DNA from 4 places in the Bacillus sp. 3255 genome. Region 2 is predicted to be linked to each of the others. Evidence: predicted binding sites of a transcription regulator. Region 2 holds the regulator's gene; each other region holds the start of a gene.
What was found. Region 2 encodes LexA, which represses DNA repair genes until DNA is damaged. Its sites were predicted from a motif close to CGAACATATGTTCG; they were not measured.

Region 1 (7,554 bases), on a different contig from region 2:
AAGATTTGCTTAAAGAGTCGGGTATGCGCCACACGTCTCTTCGCAACGGTTTTTACGCCTCTTCATTAGTTGGATTACTAGGCGATGCCGTCAAAACGGGCGAGTTGATTGTTCCCGAGGACGGTCCGATTGCCTGGACAACGCATTCGGATTTGGCTGAAGCTACTGCAGTGATCTTAACCGAGAAGAACTGGGATGGTCCATCTCCGAATCTAACGGCCTCTGAAGCGATTGATATGGAGGGGGTTGCGGCAATGGTATCGGATATCATCGGCCGGCCTATTTATCGTAAGGTCGTAACGGACGAAGCGTATCGGGCGCATCTGACTGCACAAGGTTTTCCGGAAGCGCGCATTGCAATCACCTTGGGTTTATTCCGTGCCAGCCGTAACGGGGACTTTGCGCAAACGAGTAACGCCTTAGCTGACCTGATCAGGCGACCTCCGTTGACGTTAAAAGACTTTTTAAAAGTGTCTTTACCTCTATAGACGTGCTGTGAAACTGTTTCCGGTTTATCCGTGCAACGAAAGGGCCATCCCTCTAGGGTGGCCCTAAAATGCCGTTACAGAAGTACTATAGATGAAAAGTGAGATCATTACGCAAACGGGGAACTATAGTTCAACCAAAACAGGGAGCAGACCACCGCGGTACTGCTAGCTGCCTTATTGATAAGTTTGGTGCAGGATAGTTACCGTTAAAGGGTGAATAATTCTAACTGTAAGTTCACGATTCCAGGGGGGAGCATTATGCAAAGTAGATTAGAACAAGACATTATTACAACGGCAGAAAGTTTCGCAACTAATTTTTCTGATAAAGGAAATTTTGATTATAGTGTGCAAAGTTTACGAAAACTTGACGACATTTTAGAAGAGTTAGGCGAGTATCAAATAGATGATGATACTCTAGATTCTGTTTCTTCAATGGCTGGAAGTTACATATTTGAAGTGGCAAGAAGGAATTATGGCGGACAGTACATTTGGGTACAAGAGAGAGAGCAGCCTGTGTTGGTTACTGGAGAGCCTGAATATTCAATTTCTATATTTGCATTCGATAAAGTTAGAGGCAGAATTCGGAATGGTAAAGAAGATGATATACCATATTATTTCGATGGCTATATCGAGGCAGTTGAAAAAGGTAAGAATACAGGGTACAGAGCTACAATAGTTTAAAGTAACTCTTCATCGGATCTTACGTCTAAAGGTTAAAATGATTAAGTGAAGGTTGATGCCTATAAAGTCAGTAGTAACTAACGAGAGAATAAGTGTTTAATAAGTAATAGGCAGCCAGGAACATTGGTTTTGTTCCTGGATACCTTGTTACTATTTTACAATTGGAATGTTAGCATAAATGTGATTTACCAATTTAAGATGTTATTTTGACCGCAATATACAGGAAAGCGACAAGGTGTTTATCTTTAGACACAATAGAATAACCGTCGCCTTATTAGGTTACGGTTCATCGATATATTCTTCTTCATTCGGCATGCTGCTCAAAAGGTTATCGTCTGTTCTTTTCTGATCTTTCTCGGTGTCGCAGTTAACAATACACTTCATAATTTCTTCGGAATTGTCTTGAATGTTCGTGTACTCAACCATGGATGTCCCCCCTTTCATCGAAATATATTTTCCAATAACAAGGAAATTATTCGAGTCGTGATTTGGATGCTTTCATTGACCGAGGAAAGATAGCGCAACAAACAGGGAGCAGACTGCCGCTGGTATGTTCCCTGTTTTCATACAATAGGTTTATTATGTTTTGGCGTATTCCCCACTGGCTCCATTTCACGGTGGGGATTTTTCTATTTATAAAAATCACTTGCATAGCGAATACGTGTTCGGTATATAATATAAAACACAAACACACGTTCCTATTTCGAGGTGATTAAATGAGTGTCATGACAAATGTTGAGACTGACGAGGATGTTCAATTAATCAAAGAATTTACATTGTTCCCCATTTTGCTTGATATGATAGCAAGGGATTCTGAAGAGCTCAAGATTCACAAAGGTAAAATTATTTACGGTCATATTCTGTTTTATTTGAAAGAGGTTGAGAACGTAATTTATCCTGAGATTCAAAATATTAAAAGTTCGATGAAGAAACGTGACATTAAAGTGTTGAACACATCAACGACGGCATTAGGAATTCATGTTGAATATAAAGTTCGCGGATACGTTCACCATTTTACAATGTTAAGAAGCTTGATCAAGGCTGAACTGATGACCACCTTAATGAGAATGCGGAGGTCGTTGTAAATGGTAATGAGAGAAAAAAGTGATCGTACGATCTACCTCTCGGATTGCCAATCTTTTTACGCAAGCGTCGAAAAGGCTTCTCATCCAGGCTTAGATCATCTCCCGGTTGTCGTGGCTGGGGATCCGGCTAGAAGATCAGGTATTATTTTGGCTGCCTGCCCAATTGCCAAGAGCTTTGGAATTAGCACAGCGCAGCGGCTTGGAGAAGCGCTTCAGTTATGTCCCAACGTGATTGTCATGCGGCCGCACATGCAACGCTATATTGATGTATCTCTTGCAATTACGGATATTTACAAAGAGTACACGGATCTTGTGGAAGTATTTTCGATTGATGAACAGTTTTTGGACGTGACAGGCTCGCTGAATCATTTTCGGTGTACGCCAGAAGAACTGGCAGTCATGATTCAAAAGAAGGTCGCAGCGTCAATGAATGTACGCATTCGTGTTGGCATCGGCCCTACGAAAATCCTTGCTAAACAAGCAACGGATAATTTCGCGAAGAAAAACCCGAGGGGTATTTTTACGCTTGGTAAAGAAGATGTAGAACGTGTCTTATGGCCTTTAAGTGTAGATAAAATGTATGGAGTTGGGTCGCGGATGACCAGACATTTTGTGGCTCTTGGCATGACAACGATCGGCCATGTCGCTCAAACACCGCTGCACTTGCTTAAACAGAAGTTTCGTTCGCGCTTTGGTAAACAATCGGACATTCAAGCAGAGGTTATGTGGCGTACAGCAAATGGTCTGGATGACAGTCCAGTCACTCCTGGAACGTTTAACGTAGCCCCTAAATCAATCGGTCACGGAATGACCTTGCCGCGGGATTACACAACGGCAGAAGAAGTTGATATTGTGCTTTTAGAATTAACGGAAGAAGTTTGCCGCGATGCGCGAGCGAAGGGATATACGAGTGGAACCGTTCATGTATTCTGCATGTGCTCACCCTACGATGCGCCTACAGGCTTTAGTCAACAACGAAAAATGCCCTTTACAACGAACAATACGTTAAAAGTTTTCAAGTCCGTTCGGGAGATTTTTCATCGTAACTGGAATGGGCATCCGGTTCGAAAGGTTGGTGTAACGCTAGGAACACTTGAGGACGAGGAAGTTACACAGCTGGATCTTTTTGAGGATTTAACTAAGCTAAGGAAACTGGATGGCGTTCTGGATGGGATTAAAGACCGTTTTGGCAATACGGCAATTATACGCGCTTCGAGTTTGATGAAAGCCGGTCTAGCCGCAGATCGAGCCGGCAAAATAGGAGGTCACTACAAATGAGTAAGAAGTTAGAGCTTAACGGACTTTGGGAGTCCAGTCGGATGATGCTTCCTCAACATAAAGAGGCGGCGATCAGGAAGCGAAAAGAGGCTCAGCGCTTATCACAACCAATACGTGACGAGCAGGAGATACAGAACATATCAGCGGTTCTAAGTCTTTCTCAGATGTATAAGAAACCAGTTACGTTAACTTTATATGGGGAGTTTAAGAACCGCTCTATCGTCGGAATTGTCGGTCGCAGTAAGCATGGCGAATTTCGGTTGGATTTACTCGAACCGCAGGATGGGCCTGAGGGTTGGGAATGGGTGGCATACAGAGATGTTTTGAGGGCTGAATTAAATCAAGCTTGGATAGAAGATGAATGAAATGTAAGGCCGACCTTCATGAATCAGTCACGGTAGATTACGCACGACCTGGCGATTGCGCAGCAGGCGAAGCGGGTTGCATATTTTCGGGATGGGAGGCTGAGCGAGGTAGGGTAGTGTGGGCCGGGACTCCGTTGGGGTTCCGGTTTTGTTGTTTAGCGAAAATCAATAAATTGATTTTATGTTAACCTACGAACGGCAGCATTCCTATTATGAGGGTGGATGCCCCAAAGTCTTTTTTGAGTTCAGGACACCCCCATAATCATTCATCCTATACCAATTCCCGAAAACTTCGAATATCGCGCAATAAATTCTTCATACACACCTTCCGGCAGTTTCAACAGATCTCCTGTTACCTTCATGTGTTCCTGTAGATGGCCTAGCAGCATTAGTACCCGTTCTTGTTGCGAGGGTAGAAATGCAAGATTGTTTCGTTCCTGTGGATCTCCGGCCACATCATATAACTCAAGGTAGATTTCATCCTTAAACATGTCTACGATCAGCTTGTGGTCGCCTTCAATCACACAGCGTTGAAAATTCCCTCGCGCGCCGTTGCCGTCGAATTGGATAAAGATGCGTTCGCGGTAGGCAGCCTGCCCCTGAAGAAGCGGCAGTAAGGAAACGCCAGCGACGCCATTGGGTACCGTTATCCCTGCATACTCGCAGATCGTCGGTATAAGATCTACCGCGCTCACGAGTTCATCCACATCGTGCGGTTCCGTCTGCGACACTGCCGGGAATTTCAACATCAACGGCGTACGCACGGACTCTTCGTACATGCACATTTTTTGCCATAAGGAGTGGGAACCAAGCATTTCCCCATGATCGCTGGTAAAAATAAGCAAGGTATCGTCATAAATGCCCTGCGTCTTCAGCTCCTCAACGATACGGCCGACGCAATCGTCCAGCAGCCGGACAAGCCCGGCGTACACGGTCCAGACCCGGTGCCAATCCTCACGTGTATACCGGGTGCCGACAGCACCGGTTAAATTGTAAAGCTGCAACGGCGATTGACCCGGTGCCCATTCCCCAACATTCTCGGGCAGCGGGAGATCATCCTGCTTGAACATGGAATACCAAGGCTCCGGGATCTCGAGCGGAGGATGGGGAGCGAGGAACATGGCGCTCAAGAAGAGCGGCTTCGTTCGATCCCTCCGTTTCAAGGCCTCCAGCGTATCTTTCAAAATAAATCCGTCAAAGAAGGGCTCGAAACCTTCTTCGTAACAGCCGGTGGCCGGAATGGAATACTTGACCGCACGGGTCGTTGTGCCGCCAGCCATTTCCGGCACAATACCTTGGAACGCCGATCCGCCAGGTGTACGGATACCTCGTTCCTTTAAATATCGGGCATACCGCCCCTCGAGCGGCAGCCAGTGAATAAGTGACCCTTCCGCCCGATCAAACCGGTCTTCGGTCAGCAAATGCTGCTTGCCCGTGTGCCAGGCATCCCATTCTTTTTCAAGAAGCTGATAGAGATTCGGAGTACCGCGTTGCACATAACCGTGAACCGCATCTTCCTCCTCCCACGGATTAATCAAGCAACCGGTTTGATTCGGATACCTTCCTGTAAAGAATGAACCGCGGGCAGGTACACAGAGGGGAGACGCACAATAAGCCCGGTTGAATCGGACACTATCCTGTGATAGGTTGTGAATATTCGGCGTGACATGCGCCGAGATGAAATCTGCGCGCAATTGATCCGCCATGATGACGACGATATGCGGCTTTGGCCGTTGAGTCATAGTAGATCATCTCCTGTTCGTAGAATCGCCATACATGGCGTTCTATCTCCACTCTACGAGTGAGCCGGAAACGCTGTCAATGCGCGCAAAGCGGATATGGCAAATGGGCGATATATACAGAATCAGGCCATGCAAAAAGTCGGATTTGGATGATGCATCGATGATTTCGAGGATTTCTTAAGCCATGGTGGCTAGCTAAGATAAATTGTGTAATCGCTCTTACACGGAGCCACAAAAGGGAGGGTCAACTTCACATGCCACATCGAAAACAATCCGGATTAAGCGGCAAGCAAAAGGCAAGTTTGCTTCTAACCTGTACATTGGTAGGAAGCTTGTTAACGGGATGTGCGAATCAAGGGTCTACAACTGAAAGCGTTTCAACACCACAAGGTACGAGCGAAGGGAAGATCAGCTTCAAATACTGGTCACCGCTGAATCCTAATGCGGCTGCTGTTGTCAAAAATTTAGGCGAGGTTGAGATGTATAAAGAATTGGAGAAACGCACGGGTGTTCACGCGGACTTCTCCCACCCGCCGCAAGGGAATGAGAAAGAACAGTTTAACCTGCTGATCGCTTCCAAAGATTTGCCGGATCTTATGGAATACAACTGGCTGGCATATCCCGGCGGCCCGGAGAAGGCCATTAATGATAAGGTTATTATCAAATTAAACGATCTGGTCGATAAGTTCGCGCCGAACCTCAAGAAATATTTGAACGACAATCCGCAGGTAGCGAAGCAAGTGAAGACAGACAGCGGGACCATGTATGTCATACCATCGCTTGGCATCGGTAAGGTGAATACGTTCTCTGGACCACTGGTCCGGAAGGATTGGCTCGATGAGCTGGGACTGGCTGTTCCGGAAACATTGGACGAGTGGACGAAGGTGCTGCGCGAATTTAAAAGCAAAAAAGGCGTAGCAGCTCCTTATACGACTTATATCGATAAAGCGGATGCCAATAAAACGAATGATTTTATCGCGGGAGCTTTCGGCATCGGACGTGACTTTTACCTAGATAACGGTAAAGTGAAATACGGGCCGTTGGAGCCGGCTTATAAGGAGTACCTGCAATTCCTCCGCAGCTGGTATAAAGAAGGGTTAATCGATCCGGACTTCGGCGCCAACGATAAGAAAACGATCGACGCGAAGATGACATCCGGTAAGTCAGGCGCGGTATTTGGCTTTGCGGGCAGCTCTATCGGCGTATATTTGAAAGGCGGATCTGAGAAGGATCCGAAATATGATCTGGCAGCCGCCCAGTATCCTGTTCTGAAAAAAGGAGATCAACCGAGTTTTGTCAATAAGCAGGTGGCCTACCGACCGGATGGCAGCGTAGCGGTCTCCGCATCGAACAAGCATCCGGAGGAAGCGGTCAAGTGGCTCGATTACATGTTCAGCGAAGAAGGCCACATGCTGGAGAGCTTCGGTGTAGAGGGGCAAACCTACAAATTGGAGAACGGCTATCCGAAATATACCGATCTCATTCTGAAAAATCCGGATAAGCTTGCGATCTCCCTGGCACTGACGAAATTCACGCGCGCCAACTATCCGTCACCGGGGTTTGTCAACGATGACCGCTATTTGGAACAGTTCTACGAGTTGAAGCAGCAAAAAGAATCCATTCAAGTATGGGGCAAATTCGAGAATAACGCAGATAAAGTGAAGATGCCGCTCGTCAGCGCGACGCAGGAAGAATCCGAGCAGCTTGCTAAAATTATGGCGGAAGTCAGAACGTACAGCGACGAAATGTACACGAAATTTATTATGGGTGCGGAACCGGTTGAAAACTTCGATCAATATGTAAATCAAATGAAGAAAATGAATATCGAAAAAGCAATTCAGCTGCAGCAAGCTGCAGTGGATCGCTTCAACAAGAGATAACGGATAAGAGGTGAGTATTGTGCAGCATATGCCTT
Region 2 (7,554 bases):
GGAACGTGAACGTCTCCAGCACTTTGCTCGTATCCTCCGGATCGTACACGATGACGTCGTTGCCCTGCGACTGTGCCGGGAAGAATCGGTACATGCCGTGCGCCTTGATGATGCCATTCGCTTGGGCGGCATATAGAATCGAGTCTACGGTATCCTTCAACTGCATCGCCTTTGTGTCCTTATCGCTGAGCAGCTGCTCGACTTTGCCTTTCAGACCGAGGTGGTGCCCCAGCAGCATCTGCATGTTGACATACGGCATGAGATGGCCGATCGGATAATCTCTCATAATATGGCGTTCCGTATCCTGCGGCACTTGAACCGGGAGATCCTTGGATACAGCGGACGAACTCACGCGAGTGAGCTGCGGCAGTTTGTCTTCCTTCTTCCCTGCCTCCATCACATCGGATTCCTTGCTCTCTCTCAGCTCCTGGATAAGACGCTCCCGCTGTTCAGGGTCGCTTAGCTTGTTGGCGATATCCAGTCCGTCCATCGCATCCTTCGCATACAGCACGACGCCTTCATACTCAGGTTGAATGCGGGTTTTGGTGAACTTCCGCGTCAATGCGGCGCCGCCGACAAGAATCGGCACATCCACACCGGCTGTCCGCAAGTCCTGCGCCGTAACAACCATTTGTTGGGCGGACTTCACGAGCAATCCGGACAAACCGATCGCGTCCGCTTGTTCCTTGCGGTACGCTTCAATAATTTGCTCCGGCGGTACTTTAATCCCCAGGTTAACAATTTTGTAGCCGTTGTTGGAGAGAATGATTTCCACCAGATTTTTCCCGATATCGTGCACATCGCCTTTGACCGTTGCCAGGATGATTTTCCCTTTAACCGCCGTTTCCGACTTCTCCATGAAAGGTTCCAAGTAACTGACCGACGCTTTCATAACCTCGGCGCTTTGCAGCACTTCCGCTACGATCAGCTCGTTATTGTTGAAGAGACGGCCAACTTCCTCCATCCCCTTCATCAACGGTCCGTTAATGACTTCAAGCGGCGAATATTTCTTGAGCGCTTCGTCCAGATCGGGAATCAGACCTTCCTTCGTACCTTCCACAACGTAAGATCCGAGTCTTTCTTCCAGGGAAAGGTTGGAGATTTTCTCTTTCTTCTCCACTTTCTTCTCACGGAAATGCGCGACAAATTTCGCCAAGGTCTCGTCATTCGTATGATAGATCAGCTCTTCAGCCAGCTGCCGCTCCGCCTCCGGAATCGACGCATACCGTTCCAGCTTCTCCGTGTTCACGATCGCATAGTCGAGACCCGCCTTCGTACAATGGTACAAATAAACCGAGTTCAACACTTCGCGGCCGGCATCCGGCAAGCCGAAGGAAATATTACTTAAGCCGAGAATCGTTTTGGCTCTCGGGTACTTCTCTTTGATCAGCTTGATGCCTTCAATCGTTTCTACGGCAGAACCGATATATTGCGGGTCACCGGAACCGACCGGGAACATATTCGGGTCGAAAATGATATCCTCCGGATTCATGCCGTATTTCTCGGTCAGCAGCTCATAGGAACGTGTGGCTACCTCGAGCTTCGCTTCGCGGGAAACCGCCTGGCCGCGCTCATCGATGAGAATACATACGACGGCGGCGCCGTAACGGTGAATCAAAGGCAGAATGCCGGCGAATTTGGTTTCCCCATCCTCCAGGTTAATGGAGTTGATGATCGCTTTCCCTTGGGAATATTTCAAACCAAGCTCAATGATGTGATCATACGTAGAGTCGATCATCAAAGGTACCTTCACCTTCTTGACCACCTGCTGCATAAACTGCTCCATCGCGTAAGATTCGTCAATATCCGTATCCTGCAAGTTGATATCGATGACATGAGCGCCGTTCTTCACTTGATTGCGGGCAATCTCAGAGCCTTCTTCGAACTTACCTTCCTTGATCAAGCGTTTGAATTTGCGGGAACCCGAAATATTCGTCCGTTCGCCGACCATGACCGGGCGGTTCTCAGGCTCGATATACAGCGTCTCGATCCCCGAAACCGCAGGCAAATGCGTACCGTATTCTGTTCTAGGTTTGAAAGCGCTCAGCGTCTCCGCCATGGCGCGAATGTGATCCGGCGTCGTTCCGCAGCAGCCGCCGGCAATATTCAGCCAGCCCTGTTCGGCGAAGCCCGCCATTTTCTTCGCTAGAGATTCAGGCGATTCGTGATAATGGCCGTTCTCATCCGGCAGCCCGGCATTAGGGTAGCAGCTGATGGCCGTTTCCGCGATCTCCGACAGCGTCCGGATATGATCCCTCATGAATTCAGGACCTGTCGCACAATTAAGTCCCATCGAAATCGGCTTCAAATGCTCGAGCGAAATATAGAACGATTCGATATTTTGACCGGCAAGCGTTGTACCCATCGGTTCGATGGTGCCCGAAATCATAATCGGCAGCTCGACGCCGAGTGTCTCGAAAGCCCGGCGAATCCCGATGCTTCCTGCTTTCACATTGAGCGTATCTTGAGAAGTTTCCAATAGAATCGCATCGACCCCGGCTTCGGTTAGGGCAAGGGCTTGCTGGTAATAGCTTTCCTCAAGCTCTGCGAACGTAACCCCTCCGGTGACGGACAATGTCTTGGTCGTCGGACCCATCGCGCCTACGACATAACGCGGCCACTCCGGTGTCGAATATTTGTTAGCAGCCTCAATTGCCAACTTGGCTGCCGCCAGATTAAGCTCGCGGTGACGGTCCTGCAGATCATACTCGGCAAGCACGACACTCGTCGAACCGAATGTGTTCGTTTCTATCATATCCGCGCCTGCGGCAAAGTAAGCTTCGTGAATTTTACGAATCACATCGGGGCGTGTAACGCAAAGAATCTCATTACAGCCATCCAAATCGTCACTGCCGAAGTCTTCCGCGGTTAAATTTTCCTGCTGAATCATCGTACCCATGGCGCCGTCGAGGATCATGATCTTTTTCTTTAGCTGCTCTTGAATCGGTGGTTTAGACATGCAATGACTCCCTTTCAAACTATCCTCATAACGATAGCAAATAAAAAATCGACAAATTATGTTAAGATTTAGTGTAACAGAATCCAGCAACTATGAAAAGAATTTGAATTATCATTAATACCTATAGGATTGATCGGATAATCTTATGTTCTTCCATCGACAGGGCGCATCATTTCCACTATAATACAAGTATATTTACTTTAGAAAGAGGGATGTAGTGTGGCACAGATTAGAATCCGCAATACGGATGAACGCATTGTAGGCGAAGAGCAGGTCAAAGCGTTCCTGGATAGTCAAAATGTCGTGTACGAACATTGGGATACAAATAAGCTTCCTGAGGCGCTTCGCGAGAAATTCGTCCTGAGCGACGAAGAGAAAGCGCAAATCATCTCGGCTTATGAGCCGGAAATCCGCGATTTGGCGGCAAGACGCGGCTACGAGATTTGGGATGTCATTTCCCTGTCCGATGCGACGCCTAACATTGAAGATTTGCTTAAGAAATTCGAACAAGTCCATACGCACACGGAAGATGAGATCCGTGCAATCGTATCCGGTAAAGGTATCTTCATCATCAAATCCGAGGAAATCGGCTATTTCGACGTTGAGCTGGAGCCTGGCGATGTGATCTCCGTTCCTGAGAACACAAACCATTTCTTCACCTTGATGGATAACCGCCAAATCGTAGCTGTCCGCCTGTTCATTGAGAAAGACGGCTGGGTCGCTTACAACGTGGATGACCCGTCCTTTATCAAAGCTTAATTACATGATAAGAGCAAAGCCCAACAGCACTGGACATTCGGTCCAATCGCCGTTGGGCTTTGTTCTGTTTGCCGGACTAGACGTTCGCGATAATCGGCAAAATATCTTGCAGCCTGGAAACCTCGAACGCAGGGACAATCTCATCTCCGCTTTGCAAGCCATGATGATTGATCCAAATGTTCCTCATGCCGACGCTGCCCGAACCAAGAATATCGGTTGTCAGTTTATCGCCGATCATGATGCCTTCTTCAGGTTGGATCCCCAGCAACCCTAATGCATGATGGAAAATGGATACATCCGGTTTCCCAACCCCGAACTCGCCGGAGATGACAATGTGGTCAAAATAGCCGGAAATGTCAGGTACGCCTGCCAGCTTTTCCTTCTGCAAATCGGGAGATCCGTTCGTTAACAAGAGCAGTTGGTACTTCCCTTTCAACGCATCGAGAACGCGGAACGTTTCCTCATAGACGAGCGGCCGCTTGCGGCGTTCTGCCGGGAAAAGCTCCCCAAGCTTGTACCCCAGCTCGCGGTCTTCAATGCCAAGCGCGCGCAGCCCGCGGGTCCACGACTCCGTGCGGTAGCCAGGTGCTAATTGCTGCAGCTTGCGGAAATTCTCATTCTCGCCTTGCGTGAAATTCGCCCATAGTCCCTCGAACGGATTAATGCCAATCATTTTCGTAAACGGGAACGTCTCATAAGATTCATACAAGGCCCGGGCTTCTTTGCGAACGGCAGCTTCCAGCTCCGCCGGGTTAACGGCCACATGCCGCGCAGCTTCCTCGCAAGTCGCATCGAACGCTTCCTGCACACTACGGTCGTCCCATAACAGCGTGTCATCCAAATCAAAAAGTACAGCCTTCAACGTCATCATTCATTTCCCCTTTGAATGTTGTCTCTATGTGAACGAGCAATTACTCTTCGTCCGTGAACTTGATAGAATCAAGCTGAACTTTAAGATTGCCTCGGAAAGCCTCGATATAAATTCTTCTGAGCTCATTGCGTTCATCGATTTCTGCGTCCGTCAAGCCGACGGTTTTCGCTTTGCGTGCTAGCTCATTGATGCGCTCGATGTTTTTCTCCATACTGTCGCTCATAGTGATCCTCCAGTCCAAATGTCAATATGACTATTACTTTGCCATCCCTCTACGGGATTGTCAAGAAAACGACAAAAAGAGCCATCGGATCATGTCCAAGCCTCTTTCAGTCCTTACTCTATTCAGTTTATGCCCGAGAGCTAGGGGAGCAACAGCACTTGCCCTTCATTCAAAGAACTTGTTGCAAGATGGTTTAATGATTTAATCTTATCTATGTAGGAACGTACGTTCTCATTGCTGTGCTTATTCGCTTCCGCGATAGCCCAGAGCGTATCTCCAGCTTGAATAACGATCCTCTGGTGCACCTCCGCCTTGGAGACCGTGTGAACGGGTACGCTTGCTGTCGGTGCTGTCGGTGCTGTCGTGGAAGCCGCATAAGCTTGTACCATAGCACCAAATGAGAACACAGTGCCTAGTATCATTACAATAATTACTAAGCGGAGCATTGCTTTCGTGTGACGTTGTTTGATCGTTGTGATTACTTCGGACACTGAAGCGGATCTATGAGGTGTGCGTGATTGATTGTTTTGTGTGTAAGCCATATACATGATTCATCATCTCCCAAACATTTGTTCTGGTATTAGAATAACACGAACACTTGTTTGTGTCAACGGATTTTCTCGAACTTATGTTTGTACGAACTCGGGTTCTATGTTATACTTTGGGTAATGATTCCCAGTATTGGAGTGATAACTATTGAGTAAGATTTCGCAGCGTCAGCAAGCTATTTTGGAATACATTAAGAACGAAGTGAAAGATAAGGGCTACCCGCCTTCCGTACGCGAAATCGGCGAGGCTGTCGGACTAGCCTCCAGTTCTACGGTTCACGGCCATTTGGAGCGCCTTGAGAAGAAAGGTTTGATCCGCCGGGATCCGACGAAGCCTAGAGCTATCGAGATTCTCGGGTTAGACGGCGCAGAAACGCATTTCGCCGTATCCGTTGCGCGCGTACCGCTCGTAGGTAAAGTTACTGCTGGGGTGCCGATTACGGCCACGGAGAACATCGAAGACTACTTCCCACTGCCAGTCAGCATGGTCGGCGACAACAATGTGTTTATGCTCAGCGTTATGGGGGACAGTATGATCGAAGCTGGCATTCATAACGGCGACTATGTCATCGTCAAGCAGCAGCAGACGGCAAATAACGGCGACATCGTCGTAGCCATGACGGAAGATGACGAAGCGACGGTGAAACGCTTCTATAAGGAGAAGGACCATATTCGTCTGCAGCCGGAGAACTCCGCATTGAAGCCGATTCTATTGAAGAACGTCACGATCCTCGGACGCGTTATCGGACTTTTCAGAGATATGTAAGAGAAAGCCGCCTGGCTTGAATAGGCGGCTTTTTTATTTGGAATTGCTTGGAAGCCGGCATCCTTGCCCTGCCGGCCGGTAGCTGGAAAAGCTCCAGTTATTTCAACCTGGTTTCGGCTTCCTGAGTGAATAGCTGGAATTTCTCCCGCTAAAAAAAGCGATTCGAGGTCGATTGCAGGAAATGCCGTGGAAATAACAGGAAATTTTCCAGTTAACTGGCGGCGGGAGCCTCTTTCCCCTTAAATAACGGGAGAAATTCCAGTTAACCCGCTCGGGCGTGTGCTATGCTAAAGATCCAACAAAAAAGCGCCAAAACGACTAAATAACCAGTCGTTCAGCGCTTTTTATTGGGAACATTTTCATGCTTCTGTTCGTTTAATGAATGATAACCCGATCCCGGAGGTCACGCCCATGAGAATCCGTTTCAGTATCCCTTTCAGTATCCCTTTCAGAATTCTTCCTAGAATCCCAACCATGCTGCTCCTAGCGCTCACCATCCTGCTGCTGTCCAGCTGCGGCTCCGCCGATCCTGCCGATCCCGCTCCCCCCTTAACCGCCAAGACGCTCCAAGAGCTGTACCCGGGCGATCTGACCAAGGTAGATGCCATCGAAATCCGCAGCGGATCCACCGGCGAATTGAAATCATTCACCGACCCGGCGAACGTGCAGCAATGGATCAACCAAGTACGAGATACGGTATTCCAGCCGGATCCGAATCAAGAAGACCGTGCAGGCTTTCTATACGCGGTGTCGCTGCTGGAGAACAAACAGGTGAAATTCAGCTTCACCCCGAACAGCACAGGCGGCCATTATTATCTCTACAATGAACAATTAACGAACAGCATACGAACGCTTTTTGAAAGCAAATAATTAAAACGCAAGCGCCCAGTTGCCCGCACGGAAAATAGGCTCCACGCGGCCGTCCGGCAGCTCTCCGTCGATCTCGAGGTCGGAAGTTCCAACCATGAAGTCCACATGGATCAAGCTGGTGTTCCCTCCCCTGGCTTTCAGCTCTTCGTTCGACAGCGAGGCGCCGTCTTTCATATTGATCGGATAGCAGCTGCCCAAGGCAAGGTGGCAGGAGGCATTCTCGTCAATTCCCGTATTATAAAAGATCCGCTTCACATTAGAGATCGGAGAATCGTAGGGAACAAGCGCGACTTCCCCCAAATAACGGGCCCCTTCGTCCATCTCCAGCAGCCTTGCCAAGTGCTCGTACCCGACTTCGGCTTGGTAATCCACCACTTTCCCGTTCTCGAAGGTGAACGAGAACTTATCGACAAGCGCCCCGTTGATATTAAGCGGCATCGTGCTGGCAACCTTCCCATGAACGCCTGTCCGCTTAGGCATCGTGAACACTTCCTCCGTCGGCATGTTCGCAACGAACCGGATGCCGCTGGCGTTCGCCTTATCGCCGCCCAGCCAGAT
Region 3 (7,554 bases), on a different contig from region 2:
GCAGCATTAGCTCCTCTAACGTTACGGTTATGGTATAACGTCCGCACATGGCCGCACATCCTCTGCCTGATAGTTCTTTAAGTCCACTTGTAACTCTCTCCTCCATTATGAGAAAAAGTAATACTCCCGTCAATTCGCACAGCCCGATGGAGGTCTCCATCGGGCTGCCGGCTGCAACATCTGTTTGTTCCTGATCCTATTGCGGTCTACGTGACGGGATTGTCTGTCTTTTTGTACACGCTAGCGACTAGTTGATCGATATAGCGGGCCGTTCGCACGCTCATTTCGGCGCGCATGTAATCTTTGGCAATGATCAGCGCGTCTTCGTGTCCGCGACAAATGTACCGGTAGTGAATGGCGCGGTCATTCTTCTCCTCTTCGAATAATTGAATGCTTCTTTGCATCATTTTCGTTTTCGTTTCGCTGAAATCGGCTTGAATTTGGGCTGCGAGCAGGTAAGTGACACGCGAATACAGCTGTCTGAGCGTTTCGGCGGATCGCCCGATCTCATCGGCTTTTCTTTTGATCATCCCGTGCATGAAGGGCAGCAGTACATAATCGCGCATAATGCCAATATCCTCCGCCGTAGGACGATTCGCCGGAGCATGACGGTCGCTGCGCTGGTTTTGCAGCGCTTCGCGGTGCTGGGGCAGCATCATCCTGCTTGATTCCCACAAGCCGTTCTTTTCCAGTTTCTTGCTCATTTATAGTGCCCCCCGATTTTGAGCGCTCTGTTCTGTGCCTGACCGGCTGCTGTGAGCGAGGAGGCGCGGACAATCGCCGAATTCCCGAATCGGTCCTTGATGCTGTCCGTTACCTTCTCAAGCGCCCGCGCCTTAATCTGATCCTCAAAAAGCGTAAGCTGATACGTATCGTCGTTGACGAACTGACTTAGCATCACACCGGCGCGGCGGACAGGCATCGTGTCCCAGAATTTGTAGAAAAGCTTCTTGACGGCTTGAAATACGGTGCCGGTATGATTCGTCGGATCCGGCATCTTCATCTGCCGCGAGAAGCCTGTCGGGGCGTCAAACGGGCTGCACATGCAGCTGACGGTAACGATCGACGCCATGTATCCCTTGCGCCGGCAGTCCCGGCAAACTTCCTCGGTTAGCTCGAGAAGGATCGTATCTACCTCGGAAGACTCCGCGTAGTCCCTCGGCAGCGTCATCATATGACCGATGGACTTCGGAGGCGTATCGAACGTGCCGGGCGTGACCGGACTATCGTCCAAGCCGTTCGCCGTACGCCACATCACCTCGGCATGTATATCCGACTGTTTGCCGAAGCGCGCGCGGAACTTATCCTTGAGCACCGGAAGCGGCGTTCTTGCCACATCGCCGATCGTGTACATGCCCAGTCTGGCGAAATGTGCGGTCATTCGCGAACCGACGCCGAACATTTTGCTTACAGGCTGCTCCCACATGTTCGCTTCTACGGCCGGAGGGCGCAGCGTATATATGCCGGTAGCGTTTTTCTTGGCCCAGATGTCGGTGGCGATTTTGGCCAGTATTTTATTGGAGCTGATGCCGATGCGTACCTTCACGCCCGTTTGCTGCAGCACCTTGCGCTGAATGGTTTGGGCTATCGTATCCGGATCTCCGAATATAGGCAGGCTAGCCGTAACGTCAAGAAATTGCTCATCGATACTGAAAACTTCGACGAGATCGGTAAATTCTTCGTATATTTTGGTAATCATAAGTGAAACGTCAATATAATGCTGCATCCGCGGACGCATCACAACCAGATCCGGGCACTTCTTCAGCGCCTCACCCAGCCGTTCGGCCGTGGAAACTCCATACGATTTGGCAATGGGACAAGCAGCTAGAATGATGCCAGATCTCATGGCAGGGTCGCCTGCGACCGCCACCGGCTTATCCCTACAACCCGGATGATCGGCCTTCTCTACGCTTGCGTAGAAGCTCTGACAGTCCGCCAGGAGTATCGTTCGCTCCTTTCCTTTGCTCACCGTAATCCCCCCCGCATATTCATCAGCATAGTCATCAGTTCGGCCTTGACCAAGCTGCGCAGCATCGTGAAATGATGGATATAGCCTCGGACTTTATACTCAACGTTAATACCTAATGCATTCGTTTCGGTATGAATCACTTTAATATCCCTTTTCTTCATCATGCTCTTGATGTGTTGTAATTGAGGGTAAATGGCGTTCTCCACCTCTCTGAGGTAAAAAAGAATATGATTATACACAATTTTGTCCTTATAAACCTTGAGCTCCTCCATATCTCTTGCCAGCATATCGAGCAAAATGGGCAGCAGCGTGTATTCCTTGATGATTTGAACATCCTCTTCTGTCTCGACTCTTGCATGAGCACTCATATTTGTCACCACCATATGCGAACATATATTCGTGTTATTTATTATATACCGAACATGTATTCGTTATGCAAGCAATTTTTTCTGGAAATAAAAAACACCACCTAACCGGGTTGTTTAACCCTGCTAGCGGTGCTTTGGGAGACTGGCTTATCGAAACATGGACCATAGTTTGATCAAATGAAAGGTATTGGAAGGATCGATTTTTTGGGATAGAATGAATTCCAAAATTTGATTCGTTTGACTTCCGGTCAGCTTCTCGCCGAAAATTCCGGCTGCCAGCCCGATAAGGCGCGTTACTTTGGCGCGATTTTGCAAATCAGCCTTCGTCACGCCCTGCAGCAGCATTTTGATGCGCTCCTTGACCTGCGGATTTTTCAATTTGAACTTAACTCGCTCAACGAGCGCAGGATCGATGCCATAGTACTGATAGTGCTGATAGCTCATGTTCGTACCTCCGATATCCCGTCATGCTTCTATCCTATGAGGGAACGAACACAATCTTGACTACATATAAATGGCGATGAGAATGACGCAAATGCAATTCAGCGCGACAAGCAGCGGCATGCCGATCACAAAGGACGTGTGCTTCGTCTTATGCCGCCATACCCGCATGCCGAGCCATCCGCCGATTCCGCCGCCCAGTGCGGCAAACAGAAACAAACGCTTCTCAGGCACTCTGCGGCCGCCTTTCTTGGCTTGCCCCTTGTCGTGCCCCATTTCGATGAAGGTGACGATGTTCATCAGCAATAAATAAATTAAAAAATATGTCAAATGAGACCACCTCGTTTCCAAGGATACACGCTGCTAATCCAACACTTCGCTATCAAAAATATGGGCGCTCTGCAAAAAGGTCCGCAGCGGCATGAAAGAAGCGCCGGTCCAGAACGAAGAGTCGCCCACGAGCTCGGCGGCATCGTCGCGGGCCTCCTCCATGACCTCGAAGTCCGCCATCATATCGGCGATGCGAAACTCCGGGAGCCCGCTCTGCTTCGTGCCGAAGAAGTCCCCCGGCCCGCGCAGCTCCAGATCGCGCCGGGCGATTTCGAAGCCGTCGACCGTGTCGGTCATCGCCTTCATGCGCTCCTTGCCGACCTCGGTCTTCGGGTCGGCGATCAGCACGCAGAAGGACTGATGCTCGCCGCGCCCGACGCGTCCGCGCAGCTGGTGCAGCTGCGACAGCCCGAAGCGGTCGGCGTCGTAGATGACCATCAGCGTGGCGTTCGGCACGTCCACGCCAACCTCGATGACCGTGGTCGATACGAGCGTATCCACGTTCCCTTCTTTGAAGGCGAGCATGACCGCTTCCTTCTCCTGCGCGCTCATCCTTCCGTGCAGCAGGCCGATCCGCATCTGCGGAAAATGCTGCTGCAGCTGAATGTGGACGTCGATGGCATTCTGCACGTCCAGCTTGTCCGACTCTTCGATGAGCGGACAGATGACGTACGCCTGCCGCCCTGCGGCAACCTCGCGCTGGATGAAGCCGAGCACACGCTCCAGCATGGCGTGCTGGACGGCGTACGTCTTGATCGGCTTCCGGCCTTTGGGCAGCTCGCGCAGCGTTGAAACATCCATGTCGCCGAAGGCTGTAATCGCCAGCGTTCGCGGGATCGGCGTCGCCGTCATCGTCAGCACATCGGGGTTCATGCCCTTGCGCCGCAATATGCTGCGCTGGTTCACCCCGAAGCGGTGCTGCTCATCCGTCACGACGAGCCCCAGCTGGCGGAAGAAGACGTCCTCCTGGATGAGGGCATGCGTGCCGACAAGCACGTCAATCAGCCCCATCTGCAAGGACGCGAGCAGGTCCCGCCGCTGGCGGTCCGTCGAGCTGCCGGTCAGCAGCGCAACCTGCAGCCCGTAGGGCTCAAAGAGCTTGTCGAGCGAGCGCTTGTGCTGCTCGGCCAAGATTTCCGTCGGCACCATCAGCGCGCCTTGGTAGCCGGCCTTGACCGTCGCATACAGGCCGATGGCCGCGACGACGGTCTTCCCTGCACCGACGTCTCCCTGCAGCAGCCGGTTCATGCTGTACGGCTCCTGCATATCGTGCAGGATCTCGCCTACGACCTTCTTCTGCGACTCCGTCAGCTGGAAGGGCAGAGCGCGCACGAAGGCGCGTACAGCAGGCAGGTCCACCTGCTGTTTCACCCCGTCCGCGCGGCTGCGCGTCACGGCGCGGTAAGCCTGCAGCTTGAGCTGGAACAAGAACAGCTCCTCGTAAACCATGCGCCTGCGCGCCTGCTTGCCTTCCTCCACGCCGCTCGGCGTGTGGATAATGGCTAGCGCCTTGCTGCGCGGCATAAACCCGTACTTGCCGGTCAGCGAAGCCGGCAGCACTTCACTGATCATGGCGCCGTACTGCGTCAGCGCCTGCTGGATAACCTTACGCATCCACTTCTGCGTAAGGGTGCCTGCAACCGAATAAACCGGCTGGATGGTGCCGGTATTGGAATCCCCTTGTCCGGGGAACTCCGAGTCGGACACGCTCATTTGCCTCCGCTTGGCGTCCCATTTGCCGGTCAATATGATCTCCTGCTGCGGCCGCAAGCGGTCCTTCAAAAAGTGGCGGTTAAACCACACCGCCGTCAGCAGAAAATCGTCGACCATCACCTTGCAGGATAGCCGCGATTTGCCGCTGTAGCGCTGCAGCACCGGCTCCCCGATGATGAAGCCCTTCACCGTAACGCGGTCGCCGTCCTTCACGCTGGCGATATCACGAACGGTATAATCCTCATACCGGAACGGCACATATTCCAGCAAATCCATAACCGTAAAAATGCCCATGGCGTTAAGCTCAAGTGCCTTCTGAGCGCCAACTCCATGGACTTCGCGTACTAAAACTTGATTCAGATCCATCGCTTATACCGTACTGACGAACGCTGCGATGGTGCCAGGTCCGGCGTGTGCGCCGATAACGGGCCCCAGTATAATATAGTCCACCTGCTGCACATTAAATTGCTGCATAATGGCTTCTCGCAGCAGCTCCGCGCCTTCCAAATTGTTTGCATGTGCAATGTGTAGCTGCGGGATGGTCCGATCCGGCACATCCGCCGCCAGCAGCTCCAGAATGCGGGCGATCGCTTTCTTCTGCCCTCGAACCTTATCGACGGCGGCTACCTCCCCTTCTCCATCGATCGAGAGAATAGGCTTGATATTCAGCAGCGATCCGAAGAGTGCCGACGCTTTGCCGATTCTTCCGCCTTTTTGCAGAAATTCGAGTGTATCCACAAGGAAGTATATGTAAAAGTTCTCTCTCATCGTTCGTACGAGCTCGATGATCTCAGCTGCGCTGTGGCCGGCTTTGGCCGCTTTCGCAGCCGCAGCAACCAGCGCACCGATGCCGTAGGACGCCGATCGGGAGTCGTACACATGCACCTTGCCCGCATGCTCCTCCAGCATCGTGGAGGCCAGCAGGGCCGACTGATACGTTCCGCTGAGAGCGGAGGATAAATGAATCGAAATGATTTCGGTATCGGGCTCTTCGAGCAAGCCTTGATACAATTCCAGAAACTCAGCAGGAGACGGCTGCGAGGTTCGGGGGAAGTGCGGCGACGAGGTCAGCTTCCCATAGAAATCTTCGGACCGCATCGTCACCGCATCTAGAAATTGCTCATCGCCAAAATGAATCTTGAGCGGCACCATCTCAATATTCAATTCTTGGCGAAGTGCCGCCGGTATGTCGGCCGTGCTGTCCGTTACAATACGAATGTTTGTCAACAGGGCTCACTCCAATTCCCGTTTAGAATTCACTGCGGGATGATTTATTCGACGGAGAACAGGTACGCATATAATGGCTGTCCGCCCGGATGAAGCTCTACTTCAATCTGGGGATAGATCGCCTGGATGAATGCCTCCAGCTCCTCCGTTTCTTCCTCTTTGGCATCCTCGCCGGTCAGGATCGTGACGATTTCGCTGCTTTCGTCGATCATTTCTTCGAGCAGCTTCTTGCACGCATCCATCAGACTCGGCTGGGAAGACACGATCCGGCCATCCTGGATACCGATAAAATGCCCCTGCTTGATGTCGATGCCGTCCATGCTCGTATCCCGCACAGCGTAAGTCACTTGGCCGGATTTCACACGGCGGAGGGATTCGTTCATCGCTTCCGTGTTCGTCTTGGCATCCGCTTTCTCCTGGAAGGCCAGAATGGCGGCAAGTCCTTGCGGAATCGACTTCGACGGAATGACAATCAAGGTCTTGTCGACCAGATCAGCGGCCTGCTGCGCGGCCAAAATGATGTTAGAGTTATTCGGCAGCACATAGATCGTCTCGGCCTCGATACGATTCACCGCATTCACGATATCTTCCGTGCTCGGATTCATCGTCTGTCCGCCGGATAGGACGACATCAACGCCTACGCTCGACAAAATGTCTGTAATCCCGTCGCCCAGAGCGACCGCTACGAAGCCGTACGGCTTACTCGGAACCGGTGCAGCGGCAGCTGCATCGGGAGCAGCCGCTTCAAAACCTTCCACCGTCATATCTTCCAATATATGTGAATGCTGATCGCGCATATTTTCAATTTTGATCCGGCTCAGAGCGCCGTAATTCATCGCTTGGTTCATGACTTCCCCAGGGTATTCGGCATGAATATGCACTTTCACCAGTTCGTCATCGGCAACGACCAACAGGGAATCCCCCAGCTTGCCGAGCTGCTCGCGGAACTTGCTCTCGTCGAACACCTGGCCCTTCACCTTGCCAGGCTGAATGGTCAGCATAAATTCCGTGCAATAGCCGAATTCGATATCTTCCGTCGCGATATGCGCCTGTGCCGGGAGATGGGCGTGCACTTCTTTGGCCAGATTCATGCCCGGAACGACGGAGACCGTATCCAGTCTTGTATCCATCGTGGCATAGTCGTCTTCCACTTGCACCAGACCTCCGCTTAGCGCCGCCACAAAGCCTTCGTACACACAGACAAGCCCTTGTCCGCCCGCATCGACCACGCCTACCTGCTTCAGCACAGCAAGCTGCTCAGGCGTTCTGGCGAGCGCTTCCTTCGCTTTACCCAGAACCTCCTGCATAAGATCAAGCAGGTCGCCTCCGCGTCTGTACTGCACCGCGTGTTTGGCCGCTTCTTTCGATACCGTCAGGATCGTGCCTTCGACCGGTTTCACGACAGCTTTGTACGCTGTCTCTACCCCTTGCTGCAGCGCAGCCGCGAATTGCTGCGCATTCACCTGCTCGAAATCGTGCACATGCTTCGCGAAACCGCGGAACAGC
Region 4 (7,554 bases), on a different contig from region 2:
TCATGCAACCGGGCATGACAAAAACTTTTTGAATTCGGCGCTTTGGCGGACGTCCAAAGTCAGCTTGTCGCATCGCGTGCTCGACACGATGATGATTGCCAAATGGCTGATGCCGAAACGGAAAGACTTGAGCTTGGATGCGCTGCTTCATGCTTATGAGATTCCGATTACGCAACGCCATCACGCCCTGGAAGATTCCTTGATGACGGCGCAGCTGTGGTCCAGGTTCATGGAAGAGATCAAAGCAAGGAATGTAGATACATTAGGGGATTTGTACGCTTTATTAAGCCATCATTGATCGATTGCAAACGCGAGTTTGTGATACGTGGTCGATGTGGCTTTTTTTATTTGGAACAGCTGAAGGTCCGGCTTGTGCGGCTGCTGCAAGGATAAGATCCAATAGCTTGGGAGGGAGTGCCAGAGCGTTTGCAGATCGTCCTGAGACGGGATGGCGGGAGCTGCAGGATGCGAGTGAAACAACCCGATGACCGGATGCTTGCGATCCATGAGGTAAGGAAGGAGCTCTGCAGGGTTTAATTCAAAATGCCGCTGCGGGTTGGCGGCATGGTTGGTTAATGGGGCGAAACGTTGGGCGCGAAGGGTTGTTGCATGCCGCCTTGGTTCTGATTCACCAAGCAGGAGGCCGCAAGCTTCTTCGGGCAGCATTTGCAAGCTGTGGGAAAGCAGATGCTCGTATAGTTCTTTCTTAAATTGCACGATCATCTGCATCCCCCCCAATTTGCGCAACATTCGTTTGAAGGTTAGTATATCATGCTTTCTGACCCATTTGCTTATCCGGTTTAATGAAGAAGAAAACGAGACCCAGCATGAGCAGCGCCAAAGCTGAAACGGTAATGAATAAAGTTTTGTGCGACATGTTCATCAGCCAACCGAATAAAGGCGGCCCGAAAGCCACGCCAATGAAACGCAGGCTGTTGTATAGCGATGTAATCATACCCCGTTGGTCGCGTTCGACGGAACCGGTAATCATGGTGTTCAAACAAGGAAGCAGAAGGCCTGTTCCAATACCGCTGAGAGAAAGCAAGCCGATGAAGACGTATAGATTGGTGTTCAGAAAGATGGCGAGCGTTAGTGAAATCGTCATGATGACCAGCCCGATATTCATCAACCAGCGCATCAGGGTGCCGTTTTGTTTGATCTTCGCGCCTGTGGTGTAGGAGGTGATGACCATGCATAACAATGGAATCGCCAGCACAAGACCTTTGCGAACGCCGTCGATGTTGTACGGCTTCTCCTCTAATATTTGCGACAAATAAAAGAGTACGCCGAAAAGGATGAACAGTGTGATGGATCCCGCGAAAAAGGCGGGGATGAGCCAGTGCCCTTTTTGCTTCATAATATCTCGAATATGCCCCAGGTAGACACCGAGCCGATCGGCCTTCTTCTTGTTGGGGGGCTCCTTGATCATGAAGATGACGGCGAGCAGGGCAAGCAGGCAGAACACAGGGAAGGCGAAGAAAGGCGCGTACCAGACGATCATGGCGATCAAGGAGCCCAAGATTGGAGACACAACTTTGCCGGTACCGTTGGAAGCTTCGATCAATCCTAATGCTTTACTTGCTTCCCCTCCCTTGTAGAGGTCGCCGACTAACGCCATAGCGATAGGGGCTGTTCCGGCCGCTCCAAGGCCTTGTATGGCTCTGGCGATGATAAGGATGGTGTAGGAGTTCCACACCGCCCCGAAGCCTGCCAGGATGCCTGCAGCGCCATAGATGATGAGTGATGGAATGATGACGGCCTTCCGTGTGAATCGATCCGATAAATAGCCGGAGACGGGAATGACGATGCCTGCTGCGATGGAGAACAAGGTGATAACGAGCGAGCTTTGGAAACGGGAGATGCCCATTTTGTCTTGAAGATCCGGCAAGATCGGGACCAGCATGGAGTTGCCCAGCACGAGCACCAAGGGAATCGTTGCAATGGCGATGTATTGCCAAACGGACCCATTGCCGGATGATTCTTTGGAATTCGGCTTATTAGAAGAATTAGTGCTGTTATGGCTGGTCCAGTTATTGGAGCCGCTTTTGAATTTTTTCTTAGCTGTGGCTGCTTTGTTCACCTGTTGGCTTCCTTTCCATGTGTTTGTCAGACCTTACTTTTCCCCATTGAGGGGAAAGCATACTTGGGAACAACCGATGTTGGAAATTTCGGCGAATTGGAGATAATATAGACAGAGTGGAGGTGAACAGGCATTTTGAAGAAAAATGTAATTGTGATCGCTTTGGTCCTTGTGTTGGCAGGGATTGCGATCTATCAAAACGCCCAGCGCGAGAATAAGCAAACTCTTATGCCTACCGAACAGGCGCCCCAGGTGAATTATTTGGCGCCATCCTTCACGTTGACAGGACTTGACGGTAAGACATACTCGATCGGCGGTCCCCGAGAGAAGCCGCTGCTCGTGAATTTCTGGGCTTCCTGGTGCGGTCCGTGCGAGGAAGAAGCGCCGGATCTGGTGAATGTGTATAACAAATATCAGGGGCAATTCGATCTTTATGCGGTGAACGTAACGCCTGGAGATAAAATGGAGAATATTAAGAAGTTCGTGGACACTTATAAATACCCTTTCCCGGTGCTGCTTGACAAACAAGGTACGAATGCGGATGCCTATCGTGTCTTGGCGATTCCGACGAGCTTCCTGATTGATCGGAACGGAGTCGTTCGCGAAGTTATCCACGTCGTATCGCCCAAAGAATTGGATAAAAAGATTGCCGGGCTTATCAAGGGATAAACAAGAAAAGCTGCAGATCGGCCCGAGAACGGGCTGATTTGCAGCTTTTGGCTTATTAGTGGTTGACGAGACCGAGGCGCTCGTTCTGGTCTTTGTTCGCCGGCTCGACGCGCTGTCTGCCAATGAGGGCGTAGCGCAAGCTGTCCACCAGTGCGTACCAGCTTGCTTCGATGATGTTGCTGGATACGCCGAGCGTGTTCCAGGTTGAATTGAAATCCGTCGTCTCCATCAAGACGCGGACCTTGCCTGCGGTGGCGTCTTTCTCGTCGAGGACGCGAACCTTATAATCGGACAAGTGAATGTTCTTGATGTCCGGATAGTACTGAATCAGTGCTTTGCGCAGCGCATTGTCCAAAGCGTTGACGGGGCCGTTGCCTTCCGCCGCGGTATAGATCGTCTCTCCGTGCACTTTCACTTTGACGATTGCTTCCGAAACGACGGATTGGTTCGCCGATTTCTCTACCAGCATTTTGAACGATTCCAGGGTGAAAATCTCTTCGAGTCCTTCGAAAGCTTCGCGAAGCAGCAGCTCCAGCGTCGCATCCGCGCCTTCGAATTGGTAGCCTTGGTGCTCGAGATCCTTGATTTTCTCGATGACTTCTTTGGTCTTCTGGTGCTCTTTGTTGAAGTCGAGATTCAGCTCTTGCGCTTTCACCAGCACGTTGCTTTGTCCGGCCAATTCGGAGACGAGGACGCGCTGTTTGTTGCCGACCAGCTCCGGCTTGGTATGCTCATAAGTGCTGGCATCCTTGAGGATCGCAGAGACGTGAATGCCGCCTTTGTGCGCGAATGCCGCGTTGCCGACATAAGGCTGATTGTTCGGCATATGCATGTTGGCGATCTCGCTGATATAACGGGAAACCGGCGTTAGGGTCGCCAATTGTTCCTCCGTGATGACGTGATAGCCGAGCTTCAATTGCAGATTCGGGATGATGGAGCTCAAATTCGCGTTGCCGCAGCGCTCGCCGTATCCGTTAATCGTACCCTGAACTTGTCCGGCACCTGCTTGCACCGCAGCCAGAGAGTTGGCGACACCTAATTCGCAATCATTATGCGCATGGATGCCTACAGGCGTCTTCACATGCTGCTTGACGGCTGTCACGATCGCGGTTACTTCGCCGGGAAGCGAGCCGCCGTTCGTGTCGCACAGCACAATCCAATCCGCTCCCGCATCCTGTGCTTTGGTGATCGTTTGCAGCGCGTAGTCCGGATTATTTTTGTAACCGTCGAAGAAATGCTCCGCATCATAAATGACTTCAAGTCCGCAGCTTTTCAAATAGTGCACGGAGTCGTAAATCATCGCCAAATTCTCTTCGAGTGTCGTCTGGATCGCGGTATGTACGTGGAAATCCCACGACTTCCCGAAAATCGTCGCGACTTGAACGCCCGATTCCACAAGTCTATTCAAATTGATGTCTTCCGAAGCGACGGAATCCTTGCGTCTTGTACTTCCGAAAGCCGTAATCTTTGCGTTGTTGAACTTCATGTCGCGGACACGCTCAAAGAATTCGATATCTTTGCTGTTGCTGCCCGGCCATCCGCCTTCAATATAATGAACCCCGAGCTCGTCGAGCTTGCGGGCGATTTTGATTTTATCCTCAACCGATAGGCTGATGCCTTCTCCCTGAGTTCCGTCCCTTAATGTAGTATCGAAGATTTTGACTGATGTTGACATGGCTTCCTCCTTCAAAAGCTAGCAAAGTGACTTAGTTGCTTGTGTACGGGTGAATATGCTTGCTTTAAAGCGCTAATGTATAATTTACGATTATACCATAATACAACGGATAAAGTCATCATATCGCAAAAATGCGTTTGCTTGAATCTTTATTTTTTTGTATGCTGAAAATGGCTTTCACACTTGTTTTTGGTTCTAGGAGGGGAATGTGAAATGGTGACGGTGGAGCATCATTATCCCAAGTCGGGGAGAGTCATTTTGCATATCGATATGAACGCCTTCTACTGCTCGGTACATGAAGCTGTGGAGCCGGAAACGTATAAAGGAAAGCCCATTGCGGTCGCAGGCAGCGTCGAGCTGCGCAAAGGCATTATCGTGACTTCATCTTATGTGGCGCGCGCGCTTGGGATCAAGACAGGCATGCAGGTCAGGCAGGCGCTGAAAATATGCCCCGATTTGATCCTCATCCGCCCGGATTTCGAGCTGTATCGCAGCTTCTCCCGGCGGTTCATGCAAATTGCCTACAGCTATTCGCCGATGGTCGAATCCATGTCGATCGATGAATGCTTCGTCGATATTACAGGATCCAAGCAGTTCGGTACGCCTGTGGATATTGCGAATGCAATACAACAAAGAATTATGAAAGAGCTCCAGCTGCCCTGCTCCATCGGCATTGCGCCTAATAAGCTGCTGGCCAAGATGGGCTCCGATATGAAAAAGCCTAACGGCATTTCGGTCCTGCGCTTGCGGGATGTGCCGGGGATGTTATGGGATAAACCGTGCAATTATTTATTTGGTATCGGGAAGAAAACGGCGGTTAAGCTTACGAGGCTCGGGATTCATACGCTAGGTCAGCTGGCGGCCGGCGACGAGGCTTTATTATCGAAGCATTTCGGCGTACTAGGTCCTCATCTGAAGCGGGCTGCGAACGGTATCGATCATGCTCCCGTCAATCCGGAACAAGAACAGAGCAAGTCGATCGGACACACAACTACGCTGCCGCGGGATTATATAGAAAGAAAAGACGTTCACCGCGTATTTCTGAATCTTGCCGATCAGGTGGCCAGAAGACTGCGCAAGCAGGAATTGATGGCCTCTACGATTCAAATCACGATCCGGGATCCGGAGATGCGAACGATTACGAGATCCGTAACGCTTCCTACACCTACGGAGCACATGGACGATATTTATAAAACCTCGTGTCAACTGTACGATCATCAGTGGGAAGAGGGGAACCCGGTAAGGCTGCTGGGCATTACCCTGCAAAATCTGACGAGCAAGGAAGAGACGTTCGTTCAGCTCGATTTATTTGACTACGAGAAACAGCCCAAACGCGAGAACTTGAATAAGATCATGGATGAACTCCGGGATAAATTCGGCGAGAATGCGATTCTGACCGCCGGGATGGTGAGTGACGATCCTTCCGCACTCATCCGCAATCACAGGGCAAGAGGGACTTCCTTGCAAATGGACCATTTGAGGAACAACCCCCTTCATCAAGAAGAGGAGAAGTGAGGGCAGCTTATGGCGCATTGCATCGGCTTTGCGGGGTACTCGAACAGCGGCAAGACAACGTTAATCGCTAAGCTCGTCGTTGAGATGAAGCGGCGCAACAAACGGGTTGCGGTTATGAAACATGACGCGCATGGACATTATAAAGAAGCGTCAGGAGCGGATTCAACTATTTTCGCCGAGTCCGGGGCCGATGCGGTTGTGACCTTATCCCCGGGTGGGGTTCACGTCTACGAAAGGAAGCAGCAGCCCGATCTGCAAGAGCAGGTCCGCGCATGGAATCATTTGGATTATGTTTTTGTTGAAGGTTTTAAAAGGGAAAAGCATCCAAAGATCGCGATTTTCCGTACAATAGAGCAGAGAGGAATTGTTCATGTTCTAGAGCCGGAGCCTATCGCGATTGCCACCGATCTGGAAGCGGAAGGAATGGCTGGTTTGGCTTATCCGATTTTTGATGTAAACGACGCTTCTGCTCTGGCCGACTTTATTCAGAGGTATTTTGAGGGAGATCAATATTAAGGTTTGAACTTTGTCCTCATTTATATTATATTTTACAATGAGGATAATTCGAGGAGGAGTAGAATCATGGCAAAGTATACATTCGTTGATAAAGATACTTGCATCGCTTGTGGCGCTTGCGGAGCTACAGCACCAGACATCTATGATTACGATGATGAAGGCTTGGCGGAAGTGATTTTTGATGGAGACGGCAACAAAGGGGTAACTGAAATCCCTGAAGATCTGTACGATGATCTGCAGGATGCACAAGATGGCTGCCCAACAGACTCCATCAAAGTTGCGGATTCACCTTTTAACTAATCATACCTTATTCGTAGAGGCGATCTGCGAAATGTCGAAAAAGCTCAGTTCCTGACCGGGAACTGAGCTTTTTTTTGCTACAATTTGTATATAAATGTAAGAATTCATTGCCATTTGTCTACCTCCATCTTACAATGAATCTAGTAGGTATAAGGAGGTTCATATGGGTAAAAAGAAGTGGATCAAGACGGTAGTGGCAGGACTTTTGATTATGCTGCTATCGACATATTTCTACACGGTCAACTCGAGCGGTTTGTTTTATTTTGTGGAAGGGCCTCTGCAGGATGTTTTGCGCAAGGCGAAGTCCGTAGAAGAACGCCAGCCCGAAGACCGAATCAAAATCGTCAAGATTGATGAGAAATCTCTGAAAGCGATCGGTAAGTTCCCGTGGGACCGTTCGATATATGCGCAATTGATCGAGAAGCTGGAACAATCCGGTGCGGCGGCGATCGGCATTGACGTGGTCTTGGCCGAACCTTCCAAAAACCCCTCAGACGATAAGGCATTGGCTGATGTGATGGCCAAATACGATAATGTCATCTTGCCCATACAAATTAACTATCCCTCCAAGCAGCAGCAGGCAGGAGATCTGGTGCCTGACAAAATCGATTACCCGACATCGACAATAACGACCGACCGGCAGCAGATGGCGCATATCAATGTGTTCGTCGACAAAGACGGCAAAGCGCGCAAGCTGCCCGTTGGACTGCCGGATGAGAACGGGACTTACATACCTGCATTCAGTGTCGCTCTGGCGAATCTAGTACTGGATGACCACGAGAGAATCAAGAGAGATGAC

Region 1: a site for LexA is predicted at 1,824-1,837, ahead of J2X61_RS12640 (YhjD family protein). Genes of this name have one in related genera too.
Region 3: a site for LexA is predicted at 2,356-2,369, ahead of J2X61_RS10285 (YhjD family protein). Genes of this name have one in related genera too.
Region 4: a site for LexA is predicted at 4,551-4,564, ahead of J2X61_RS03235 (DNA polymerase IV). Genes of this name have one in related genera too.

What each region holds. Positions count from the first base shown of each region.
Region 1 is NZ_JAVDUS010000007.1:80,309-87,862, forward strand. It holds gene J2X61_RS12625 (SDR family oxidoreductase) at 1-488, shown strand, start outside; gene J2X61_RS12630 (hypothetical protein) at 747-1,169, shown strand; gene J2X61_RS12635 (hypothetical protein) at 1,449-1,595, opposite strand; gene J2X61_RS12640 (YhjD family protein) at 1,895-2,254, shown strand; gene J2X61_RS12645 (DNA polymerase IV) at 2,261-3,532, shown strand; gene J2X61_RS12650 (YolD-like family protein) at 3,529-3,897, shown strand; gene J2X61_RS12655 (sulfatase family protein) at 4,164-5,639, opposite strand; gene J2X61_RS12660 (extracellular solute-binding protein) at 5,894-7,519, shown strand; gene J2X61_RS12665 (ABC transporter permease) at 7,548-7,554, shown strand, end outside.
Region 2 is NZ_JAVDUS010000013.1:102,315-109,868, reverse strand. It holds gene metH (methionine synthase) at 1-2,959, opposite strand, end outside; gene J2X61_RS19980 (1,2-dihydroxy-3-keto-5-methylthiopentene dioxygenase) at 3,179-3,718, shown strand; gene J2X61_RS19975 (HAD family hydrolase) at 3,795-4,586, opposite strand; gene J2X61_RS19970 (DUF896 domain-containing protein) at 4,630-4,812, opposite strand; gene J2X61_RS19965 (LysM peptidoglycan-binding domain-containing protein) at 4,953-5,234, opposite strand; gene lexA (transcriptional repressor LexA) at 5,509-6,126, shown strand; gene J2X61_RS19955 (hypothetical protein) at 6,538-6,996, shown strand; gene J2X61_RS19950 (aminopeptidase) at 6,997-7,554, opposite strand, start outside.
Region 3 is NZ_JAVDUS010000005.1:327,651-335,204, reverse strand. It holds gene J2X61_RS10300 (SOS response-associated peptidase) at 1-49, opposite strand, end outside; gene J2X61_RS10295 (YhjD family protein) at 207-704, opposite strand; gene J2X61_RS10290 (DNA polymerase IV) at 701-1,969, opposite strand; gene J2X61_RS10285 (YhjD family protein) at 1,966-2,337, opposite strand; gene J2X61_RS10280 (stage VI sporulation protein F) at 2,485-2,781, opposite strand; gene J2X61_RS10275 (DUF1294 domain-containing protein) at 2,842-3,108, opposite strand; gene recG (ATP-dependent DNA helicase RecG) at 3,142-5,187, opposite strand; gene J2X61_RS10265 (DegV family protein) at 5,191-6,048, opposite strand; gene J2X61_RS10260 (DAK2 domain-containing protein) at 6,093-7,554, opposite strand, start outside.
Region 4 is NZ_JAVDUS010000002.1:158,407-165,960, reverse strand. It holds gene J2X61_RS03260 (exonuclease domain-containing protein) at 1-298, shown strand, start outside; gene J2X61_RS03255 (M67 family metallopeptidase) at 292-723, opposite strand; gene J2X61_RS03250 (MFS transporter) at 770-2,080, opposite strand; gene J2X61_RS03245 (TlpA family protein disulfide reductase) at 2,216-2,749, shown strand; gene cimA (citramalate synthase) at 2,805-4,424, opposite strand; gene J2X61_RS03235 (DNA polymerase IV) at 4,638-5,939, shown strand; gene mobB (molybdopterin-guanine dinucleotide biosynthesis protein B) at 5,949-6,455, shown strand; gene J2X61_RS03225 (ferredoxin) at 6,522-6,755, shown strand; gene J2X61_RS03220 (adenylate/guanylate cyclase domain-containing protein) at 6,919-7,554, shown strand, end outside.